2 linked regions of the Anaeromyxobacter diazotrophicus genome follow. The protein of the gene in region 2 interacts with the protein of the main gene of each other region in a pairwise test. Links are inferred from orthologs where the notes say so. Each region holds a gene or a part of one and is shown on either strand. Other genes may lie near its edges.

Region 1 (3,661 bases), on a different replicon or contig from region 2:
ATCCCGGACCGGCCGCGCCGAGAGAAGAGAGACCGCGCCGGGCCGCTAGACGCGCTTGAAGCAGAGCACCGCGTTGGTGCCGCCGAAGCCGAAGCTGTTCGACATCACGGCGTCGACCCGCTTCTCCCGGGCCGTGTTCGGCACGACGTCCAGATCGCACTCGGGGTCCTGCTCCTCGACGTTGATGGTCGGGGGGATGACGCCCGTGTGCAGCGCCAGCACGCCGAAGACCGCCTCCACGCCGCCGGCCGCGCCGAGCAGGTGGCCGGTCATCGACTTCGTCGACGAGATGACGAGCCCGCGCTTGGCCCAGTCGCCGAAGACGCGCTTGATGGCCTGGCACTCGGCGATGTCGCCCTTGGGGGTCGAGGTGCCGTGCGTGTTCACGTAGCCGACCTGCTCCGGGGAGAGGCCGGCGTCCTGGAGCGCCATCCGCATCGCCCGCTGCCCGCCCTCGCCCTCCGGCGCGGGCTCGGTGATGTGGTGCGCGTCGGCGCTGGCGCCGTAGCCCGAGAGCTCGCAGTAGATGCGGGCGCCGCGCTTCCGCGCGTGCTCGTACTCCTCGATCACGAGCAGGCCGGAGCCCTCCCCGGCCACGAAGCCGTCGCGGGCCTTGTCGTACGGCCGGCTCGCCTTCTCCGGCGCGTCGTTCCGCTCCGAGAGGGCGCGGGCGGCGCAGAACCCGCCCACGCCGAGCGGGGTGATGGTCGCCTCGGCGCCGCCGGTCACCATCACGTCGGCCATGCCGCGCTCGATGAGCATGAGCGCGTCGCCGATGGAGTGGTTCGAGGTGGCGCAGGCGGAGACGGGCGAGTAGTTCGGCCCCTTGAGGCCGTACTTGAGGCTCACCTGGCCCGGGGCCAGGTTCACGATCAGCGAGGGGATGAAGAACGGGCTGACCCGCTTCACGCCCTTCTCGAGCAGGACCTTGTGCGTCTCCTCGATGGTGGAGAGCCCGCCCAGCCCCGCGCCGATGACGGCGCCCACGCGTTCCAGGTTCTCCTTCGCGAGGTCGAGGCCGGAGTCCTTCAGGGCCATCTCGGCGGCGGCCATGGTGAACTGGATGAAGCGGTCGTTCCGGCGCGCCTCCTTCTTCTCCATCCACTTCTCGGCCTCGAAGCCCTTCACCTCGCCCGCGATGCGGGTGGGGAAGGTCGAGGCGTCGAACTGCGTGATGGGCCCGATGCCGCTCTTGCCCGCCACGATGCCGCGCCAGGACTCCTCCACCCCGATGCCCACGGGGCTGACGATCCCGAGCCCGGTGACGACGACGCGCCGTCTCGACATGTTGCTCACCTCCTGCTCCTTCCCCACTGCATGAAGAGCTTCGACCGCCCCGGCCCACCTCGGGCGGGGCGGCGCGACCTGCCGCGGACGCCTACTTCTTGTGGGTGTTGATGTAGTTGACGGCGTCCTGGACGGTCTTGATGTTCTCGGCCTCCTCGTCGGGGATCTCGACCTCGAACTCCTCCTCCATCGCCATGACGAGCTCGACGATGTCGAGCGAGTCGGCGCCGAGGTCCTCGATGAAGCTGGAGGTGATCTTGATCTCCTCCTCCGAGACGCCCAGCTGCTCCGCGATGATGCCCTTGACCTTCGACTCCACGTTGGTTGCAGTCACGGTCGTTCCTTTCGTTGGGGACGCACTGTGGCCGGGGGATCCGGCTACATGTACATGCCGCCGTTCACCCGGACCACCTCTCCGGTCACGTACGACGCTCGGTCGCTCGCCAGCCAGGCCACGGCGTCGGCCACTTCCTTGGCCGTCCCGAGCCGCGCGAGCGGAATCATGTTCAGCATGCCGGTCTTCGCCGCCTCGGGCAGCCCGGCCGTCATGTCGGTGTCGATGAAGCCCGGCGCGACCGCGTTGACGCGGATGTTGCGGCTGGCGAGCTCGCGGGCCACCGACTTGGTCAGGCCGATGAGGCCGGCCTTGGTGGCGGCGTAGGCGGCCTGGCCGGCGTTGCCCATCTCGCCCACCACGCTGGTGAGGTTCACGATCGCGCCACCGCGGGCCTTCATCATGGGGCGGGTCGCGGCCCGGATGAGGTTGAAGGCGCCGGTGAGGTTCACGTCGAGCTGGCGCTGCCAGTCGTCGTCCTTCACCCGCATCACGAGCTGGTCCACCGCGATGCCTGCGTTGTTGACGAGCACGTGCAGGCCGCCGAAGGCGCCCACCACCTCGTCCACCGCCGCCGCGCAGGCGGCCGGGTCGGACACGTCGAACTTCAGGAGCTTCACCGCGGCCGCGCCCGCCTGCGTGCAGAGCGCCGCCGCCTCCTGGGCCGCGGCCTCGTTGCCGGCGTAGTTGAGCGCCACCTTCGCCTTGCCCTCGGCGAGCGCGATCGCGACCGCCCGGCCGATGCCGCGCGAGCCGCCGGTGACGAGCGCCGCCTTGCCGCCGAAGTCGTACATGCCGGTCATCCCTTCAGCACCGCGAGCGCCTTCTCCAGCGACGCGGGGTCCTCGACGTTCACCACCTCGACGCCCTTGGCGATGCGCTTCACGAGGCCGGAGAGCACCTTGCCCGGCCCCACCTCGACCATCCGCGTCACGCCCAGCCGGGCCAGCTCCTCGACGCACTCGAGCCAGCGCACCGGCGCCGACACCTGCTCGAGCAGCAGCGGGACGATCCGGCCCACCTCGCGGTTGGGCTTCGCCTCGACGTTCGTCACCACCGCCACCCGCGGCTCGCGCCAGGCCACGCCGCGCAGCACCGGCTCGAGCCGCGCCTTGACCGGCTCCATGAGCGCGCAGTGGAAGGGGGCGGACACGGCGAGCGGCAGCACGCGCTTCGCGCCGGCCGCCTTGAGCTCGGCGCCGGCCCGCTCCACCGCGGCCGCGGCGCCGGCGATGACGGTCTGGCCCGGGTCGTTGTAGTTGGCCGGCGAGCAGACGAGCCCGGTGGCCGCCTCGACCGACTCGCAGATGGCGCGCACGCGGCCCGGCTCGAGCCCGAGCACCGCCGCCATGGCGCCCTGCCCGGCCGGCACGGCCTCCTGCATGAAGGTGCCGCGGGCGCGCACCGCCTTCGCCGCCTCCGGCGCCGTGAGCGCGCCGGCCGCGACCAGCGCCGAGTACTCGCCGAGCGAGTGCCCCGCCACGAGGTCCGGGACCACCCCGTGCTCGGCCAGCACCGCCGCCGCCGCCGCCGAGACGGTGAGGATGGCGGGCTGGGTGTTGGCGGTGAGCTTGAGCTGCTCGTCGGGCCCCTCGAAGCAGAGCTGCGACAGCTTCTCCCCCAGCGCCGCGTCCACCTCGTCGAAGACGCGCCGCGCGGCCGGGAAGGCCTCGGCGAGCGCCTTGCCCATGCCCGCCGCCTGCGAGCCCTGCCCCGGGAAGATGAAGGCCAGCTTGCTCATCGGTCGCGCGCTCCTACCAGCGGATGAGGCCGGCGCCCCAGGCCATGCCGGCGCCGATGGCGGTGGTGAGGATGAGGTCGCCGGGCTTGAGCCAGCCGGCGCGGTTCGCCTCGTCGAGCGTCATGGGGAGGCTGGCGGACGAGGTGTTGCCGTACTTCTCGAGGTTCATCCAGCACTTCGACTCCGGGATCTCCAGCCGCTCCAGGGTCGAGTCGAGGATGCGCTTGTTGGCCTGGTGGGCGCAGACCCAGGTGACGTCGCTCGGCGAGAGCTCGCTCGCGGCGAGCGTCTCGCGGCAG
Region 2 (4,305 bases):
TCCGGCCGGCGGCATGCCCGATTTCGGCGACTTCCAGGAGGTCCGGGTCGGCGACTACGGCAACTTCGACTTCGGGTCGCTCTTCGAGGAGCTGTTCGGCGGCCGGGCCGGGCGCGGCCGCGGCCGGCCGGTCGGCCCGCAGGAGGGCGCCCACGCCGAGGCCGAGCTGACGGTCGACCTGCGCGACGCGGTGCTGGGCGCCGAGCGCGACGTCCGCCTCGACGGAAAGACGCTCCGGGTGAAGATCCCGCGGGGCGTCGACGACGGCTCCACCATCCGCCTCGCCGGCCAGGGCGCTCCGGGGCGCCACGGCGGCCGCCACGGGGACCTCTACCTGCGTGTCAAGCTGCGCCACCACCCCTGGGTGCGCCGGGAGGGCAAGGACCTGTACCTCGACCTGCCGGTGACCGTCCCGGAGGCGGCGCTCGGGGCCGAGGTGACGCTCCCCACCTTCGAGGGCCCGGTCCGCCTGCGCGTGCCCGCCGGCTCGCAGACCGGCAAGAAGCTCCGGCTGCGCGGCAAGGGCCTGCCGGCGCTGCGCGGCGACAGCCGCGGCGACCTGTACGTCACCGTGAACATCGTCTTGCCGGAGCACACCCCGGCGCTCGAGCGGGCCGTGAAGCCGCTCGAGGCGCTCTACAAGGCCGACCCGCGGGCCGGCATCTCGTTGTAGATAGGCCTGGGAGGCGTCACCTTGGGATTTCTCGACATCTTCGGCCGCAAGAGCGGCCCCGGGGCCCTGCGCAAGCAGGCGCAGAAGGTCACGGAGAAGTACGGCCCGCCGGAGAACCGCCAGAAGGTCATCCAGCAGCTGGCCGAGCTCGGCACGCCGGAGGCGCTGGGCGTGCTGTGCCAGCGCTTCACCATCCGCGCCGACCCGGGCATCACCGACGACGAGGAGAAGGAGAACGTCCGCCTCATCCTGGTCGAGGCCGGCGAGAAGGCCGTCGCGCCGGTGAAGGCGTTCCTCGAGACGCAGGAGTCGGGCGTCTCGTGGGGGCTGCGGGTGCTCACCTCGCTCACCTCGCCGGCGGAGGTGGCCGAGACCGCGCTCCAGCTCCTGCGGCGGCTCGGCGGCGAGTACACGCGCGACCCGGAGAAGAAGCTGGTCCTCCTCTCCTGGCTGGCCGAGCAGCACGGCGACCTCACCGAGCACGCCGGGCCGGCGGCCTCGCTCGAGGAGGCGGTGCTGCCGCTGCTCGAGGACTTCGCGGACGACGTCCGCATCTCCGCCGCGCGGCTCCTCGCGCGCCAGCCGCTGACGGAGCGGACGCGCGAGGCGCTCCTCGCGCTGCTCGAGCGGGACCGGGACAACGCGCGCGTCCGCGGCGAGGTGCTGCAGGCGCTCGCGGAGCTCGGCGCCGACGTGAAGGGCCACCGCCCCGCCGTCGAGGCGCTGCTCGTCGAGCCGTGGTACCTCGATCGCGAGGGGCACGTGAAGCGGCGCGGCTGACGCCGCGCCCCGTCGCGCGCGGCGCCGCGCGTGACGCGCCGCACCATGCGCCTGGCTCGACTCGGCGAGGCCGCCGAGTAGGATGCGACGCGTGCGCGACCCGCCCAGCTCCCAGCTCGCCGCCGAACGGCCCGCGGCCCGCGCCAGCCTCCTCGATCGCTGGTTCAAGCCGGTCCAGGTGCCGCTCGAGGCCGGGCGCGAGCTCGCCGACCTGGCGCGCCAGGGGAGCCTCGTCTTCGTGATGAGGTCGGCCGGGCTGCTCAACTTCCTCTATCTCGCCTGGCTCCTGCGGCAGCTCCGGCTGCCGCCGCTGCGCGCCGCGCTCGGCCTCGGCGGCTTCCTCTCCTGGCTGTTTCGGGTCCGGTCAGGCCCGGCCGCGCTGGCGGCCGCCGTCGAGGGCGGCGACGCCTCGCTGGTGTTCCTGCGCGGCGCCCGCGGCGAGGACCCGTTCCCGGCGCTGGTCGCGCTCCAGCGGCGGCTCGGCCGCCCCATCCAGCTCGTCCCGGCGCTGCTCGTGTGGACGCGCCGGCCGCAGAAGCTGAAGCCGACGCTGGGGGAGATCCTGTTCGGCACCCCGGATCAGCCGAGCCGGCTCGCCAACGCGCTCGGCTTCGCGGCCAACCGCCGCCGCGCGGTGCTGCGGCTCGGGCGCGCCTCCGACCTGGCGGCGTTCGTGGCGGAGCGCGCCGCCGAGGGCGACGCGGTGCTGGGGCGCAAGGTGCGCGGCGCCGTCCACCACCACCTGGCGCGGGCGGTGGAGGCCGTGGTCGGCCCGCGGCTGAAGAGCCCCGGCCGCGTCCGCGAGCAGGTCCTGCGCGACCGGGCGCTGCGGGCCGCGCTGGCGGCCGAGGCAGCCAGCACCGGGCGCGCGCCCGCGGCGGTGGAGCGCGAGGCCGAGCGCGACCTCGACGAGATCGCGAGCCGGTACGCGCCGGCGCTGGTCGAGCTGCTGCGCCCCGTCCTCGCCTGGCTCTTCGGGCGCCTGTACGACGCGGTCGACGTCGACGAGGAGGGCCTGGCGCGCGTGAAGCGCGCCGCCGGCGAGACGCCCATCGTGCTCTGCCCGAGCCACAAGAGCTACGTCGACTTCCTCGTCCTGTCCTGGCTGCTCTACGAGCGCGGCATGACCGCGCCGCACATCGCCGCCGGCCTCAACCTCTCGTTCTGGCCGTTCGGGGCGGTGGCGCGGCGCGGCGGGGCCTTCTTCATCCGGCGCAGCATGCGAGGCGATCGCATCTACACCGCCACCCTGCGCGCCTACGTGAAGCACCTCCTCCGGCAGCGCGTGCCGCAGGAGTTCTACCTGGAGGGCGGGCGCAGCCGCTCGGGCAAGCTGCTCTTCCCCAAGACGGGGCTCGTCTCGATGGAGGTCGACGCCTGGCTGGAGGAGGCCGCCGACGACGTGCTGTTCGTCCCGGTCGCCATCGACTACGAGCGGCTGATGGAGGCGAAGAGCTACGCGCGCGAGCTGGCGGGCGGCGAGAAGGACCGGGAGAGCTTCCGCGGGCTGCTCCAGGCCAGGAAGGTGCTCGGCCGCCGCTACGGCCGGCTCACGGTCCAGTTCGAGCGGCCCGTGTCCTTGCGCGCCTTCGCCGCCGAGCGGCTCGGGCCGGAGGGCCGGGAGCGGCTCCTCGCCGCCGGCGCGGCGGACGCGGGCGCGGCGCGGCGCCAGCTCGTGCAGGGCCTCGCGAGCCGCATCGCCTGGGGGATCGACCGCGCCAGCACCGTCACGCCCTCCGGGCTCCTGGCGACGGCGCTCCTCTCGCACGTGCGCCGCGGCCTCCCGGCCGACGAGCTCGCCCGGCGGGTGGCGCTGCTCCGCGCCGTCGCGGCGCGCGACGGGGCTCGGCTCGCGCGCGGCCTCGCCGACGCCGAGGCCGACCCGCGCCGGCCGGGTCCGGTCGCGGACGCGGTGGCGCGGTTCGAGGAGGAGGGGCTCGTCCGCGTCGAGCGCGCCGCCGGCCAGGTCATCTACCAGGCGGTGGAGGAGCGCCGCGCCCAGCTCGACTACCACAAGAACGCGGTCCTGCACCGGTACGTGGCGCTCTCGCTGGTCTCGGGCGCACTGCGGGCGAGCGGCGGCGACGCGACCCGCGCCGAGCTGCTCGCGCGCACGCACTGGCTGTCGCGCCTGTTCAAGCTCGAGTTCATGTACCGGGTGGGCGCGCGGCTCGAGGAGACGTTCGCGGAGACGGTGGTCGCCCTGGCGCGGCTCGGCGCGCTCGAGGTGGACGGCGAGCGGCTCCGCGCCGGTCCGGACCGGGAGACGCTGGCGTTCCTCGCCGACCTCCTGCGCCCGTACCTCGAGGCCTACCTCATGGCGGCCGAGGTGCTCCTGGCCTCGCCGGCGGGCGAGGGGCCGGCCGATCGCCGCGCGCTGGTGAAGGCCGCGCTGGAGCACGGCCGCGCCGCCTACGCCGCGGGCCGCCTCGCGCTGCGCGAGTCGCTCTCGAAGGCGACGCTCGAGAACGCGGCCGAGTGGCTCGAGCAGCAGGGCGCGCTGCCGGGCGCTGCGGTTGGGCGGGACGAGGCCGCGGCTTCGGCGTCGGCCGCATGGCGCAACGCGGCAGGCCCCGAGGTCGTGCGCGAGATCGAACGACACCTCGCGTCTTGACCGCGATCACGGGAATTCCCCCTTCACACCGTGTGTGTCATGGAGGTACTGTGACATTTCACCGCGCTGCTGTTTGACCCGGCTCGAAGCCCCTGAAGTCCCGTCCTTTCCAAGCATCGAGGAGGCCGTCACGATGGCTGAGCATCCGCGAGTTCTCTGCAAGTCCCTGTGGAACAAGATCATGCCGGCCGAGGCGGCCGCCGCGATGATCTCGACCGGCGCGACCATCGCGACGAGC

The links. The genes of interacting proteins can lie anywhere in the genome.
Region 1: the proteins of HWY08_RS14075 (region 2) and acpP interact in binary tests that used the Escherichia coli proteins (3 or more experiments, as listed by UniProt). The link is inferred for Anaeromyxobacter diazotrophicus from one-to-one orthologs.

The regions. Positions count from the first base shown.
Region 1 is NZ_BJTG01000002.1:338,801-342,461, reverse strand. What follows is about bases 1-2,959. They hold acpP (acyl carrier protein), read right to left. Parts: upstream 1,622-2,959; coding sequence 1,379-1,621; downstream 1-1,378. Other genes in these bases: fabD (ACP S-malonyltransferase), read right to left, coding at 2,421-2,959; fabG (3-oxoacyl-[acyl-carrier-protein] reductase), read right to left, coding at 1,666-2,415; fabF (beta-ketoacyl-ACP synthase II), read right to left, coding at 46-1,287. In the rest of the region: more of fabD, read right to left, coding at 2,960-3,362; HWY08_RS04570 (beta-ketoacyl-ACP synthase III), read right to left, coding at 3,376-3,661. UniProt on the Escherichia coli protein: Carrier of the growing fatty acid chain in fatty acid biosynthesis.
Region 2 is NZ_BJTG01000006.1:254,956-259,260, reverse strand. The notes cover bases 1,223-4,305. They hold HWY08_RS14075 (1-acyl-sn-glycerol-3-phosphate acyltransferase), read left to right. Parts: upstream 1,223-1,544; coding sequence 1,545-4,067; downstream 4,068-4,305. Other genes in these bases: scpC (succinyl-CoA:acetate CoA-transferase ScpC), read left to right, coding at 4,201-4,305; HWY08_RS14080 (HEAT repeat domain-containing protein), read left to right, coding at 1,223-1,453. Outside these bases: HWY08_RS14085 (DnaJ C-terminal domain-containing protein), read left to right, coding at 1-673; more of HWY08_RS14080, read left to right, coding at 695-1,222. UniProt on the Escherichia coli protein: Catalyzes the transfer of an acyl group from acyl-ACP to glycerol-3-phosphate (G3P) to form lysophosphatidic acid (LPA). This enzyme can utilize either acyl-CoA or acyl-ACP as the fatty acyl donor.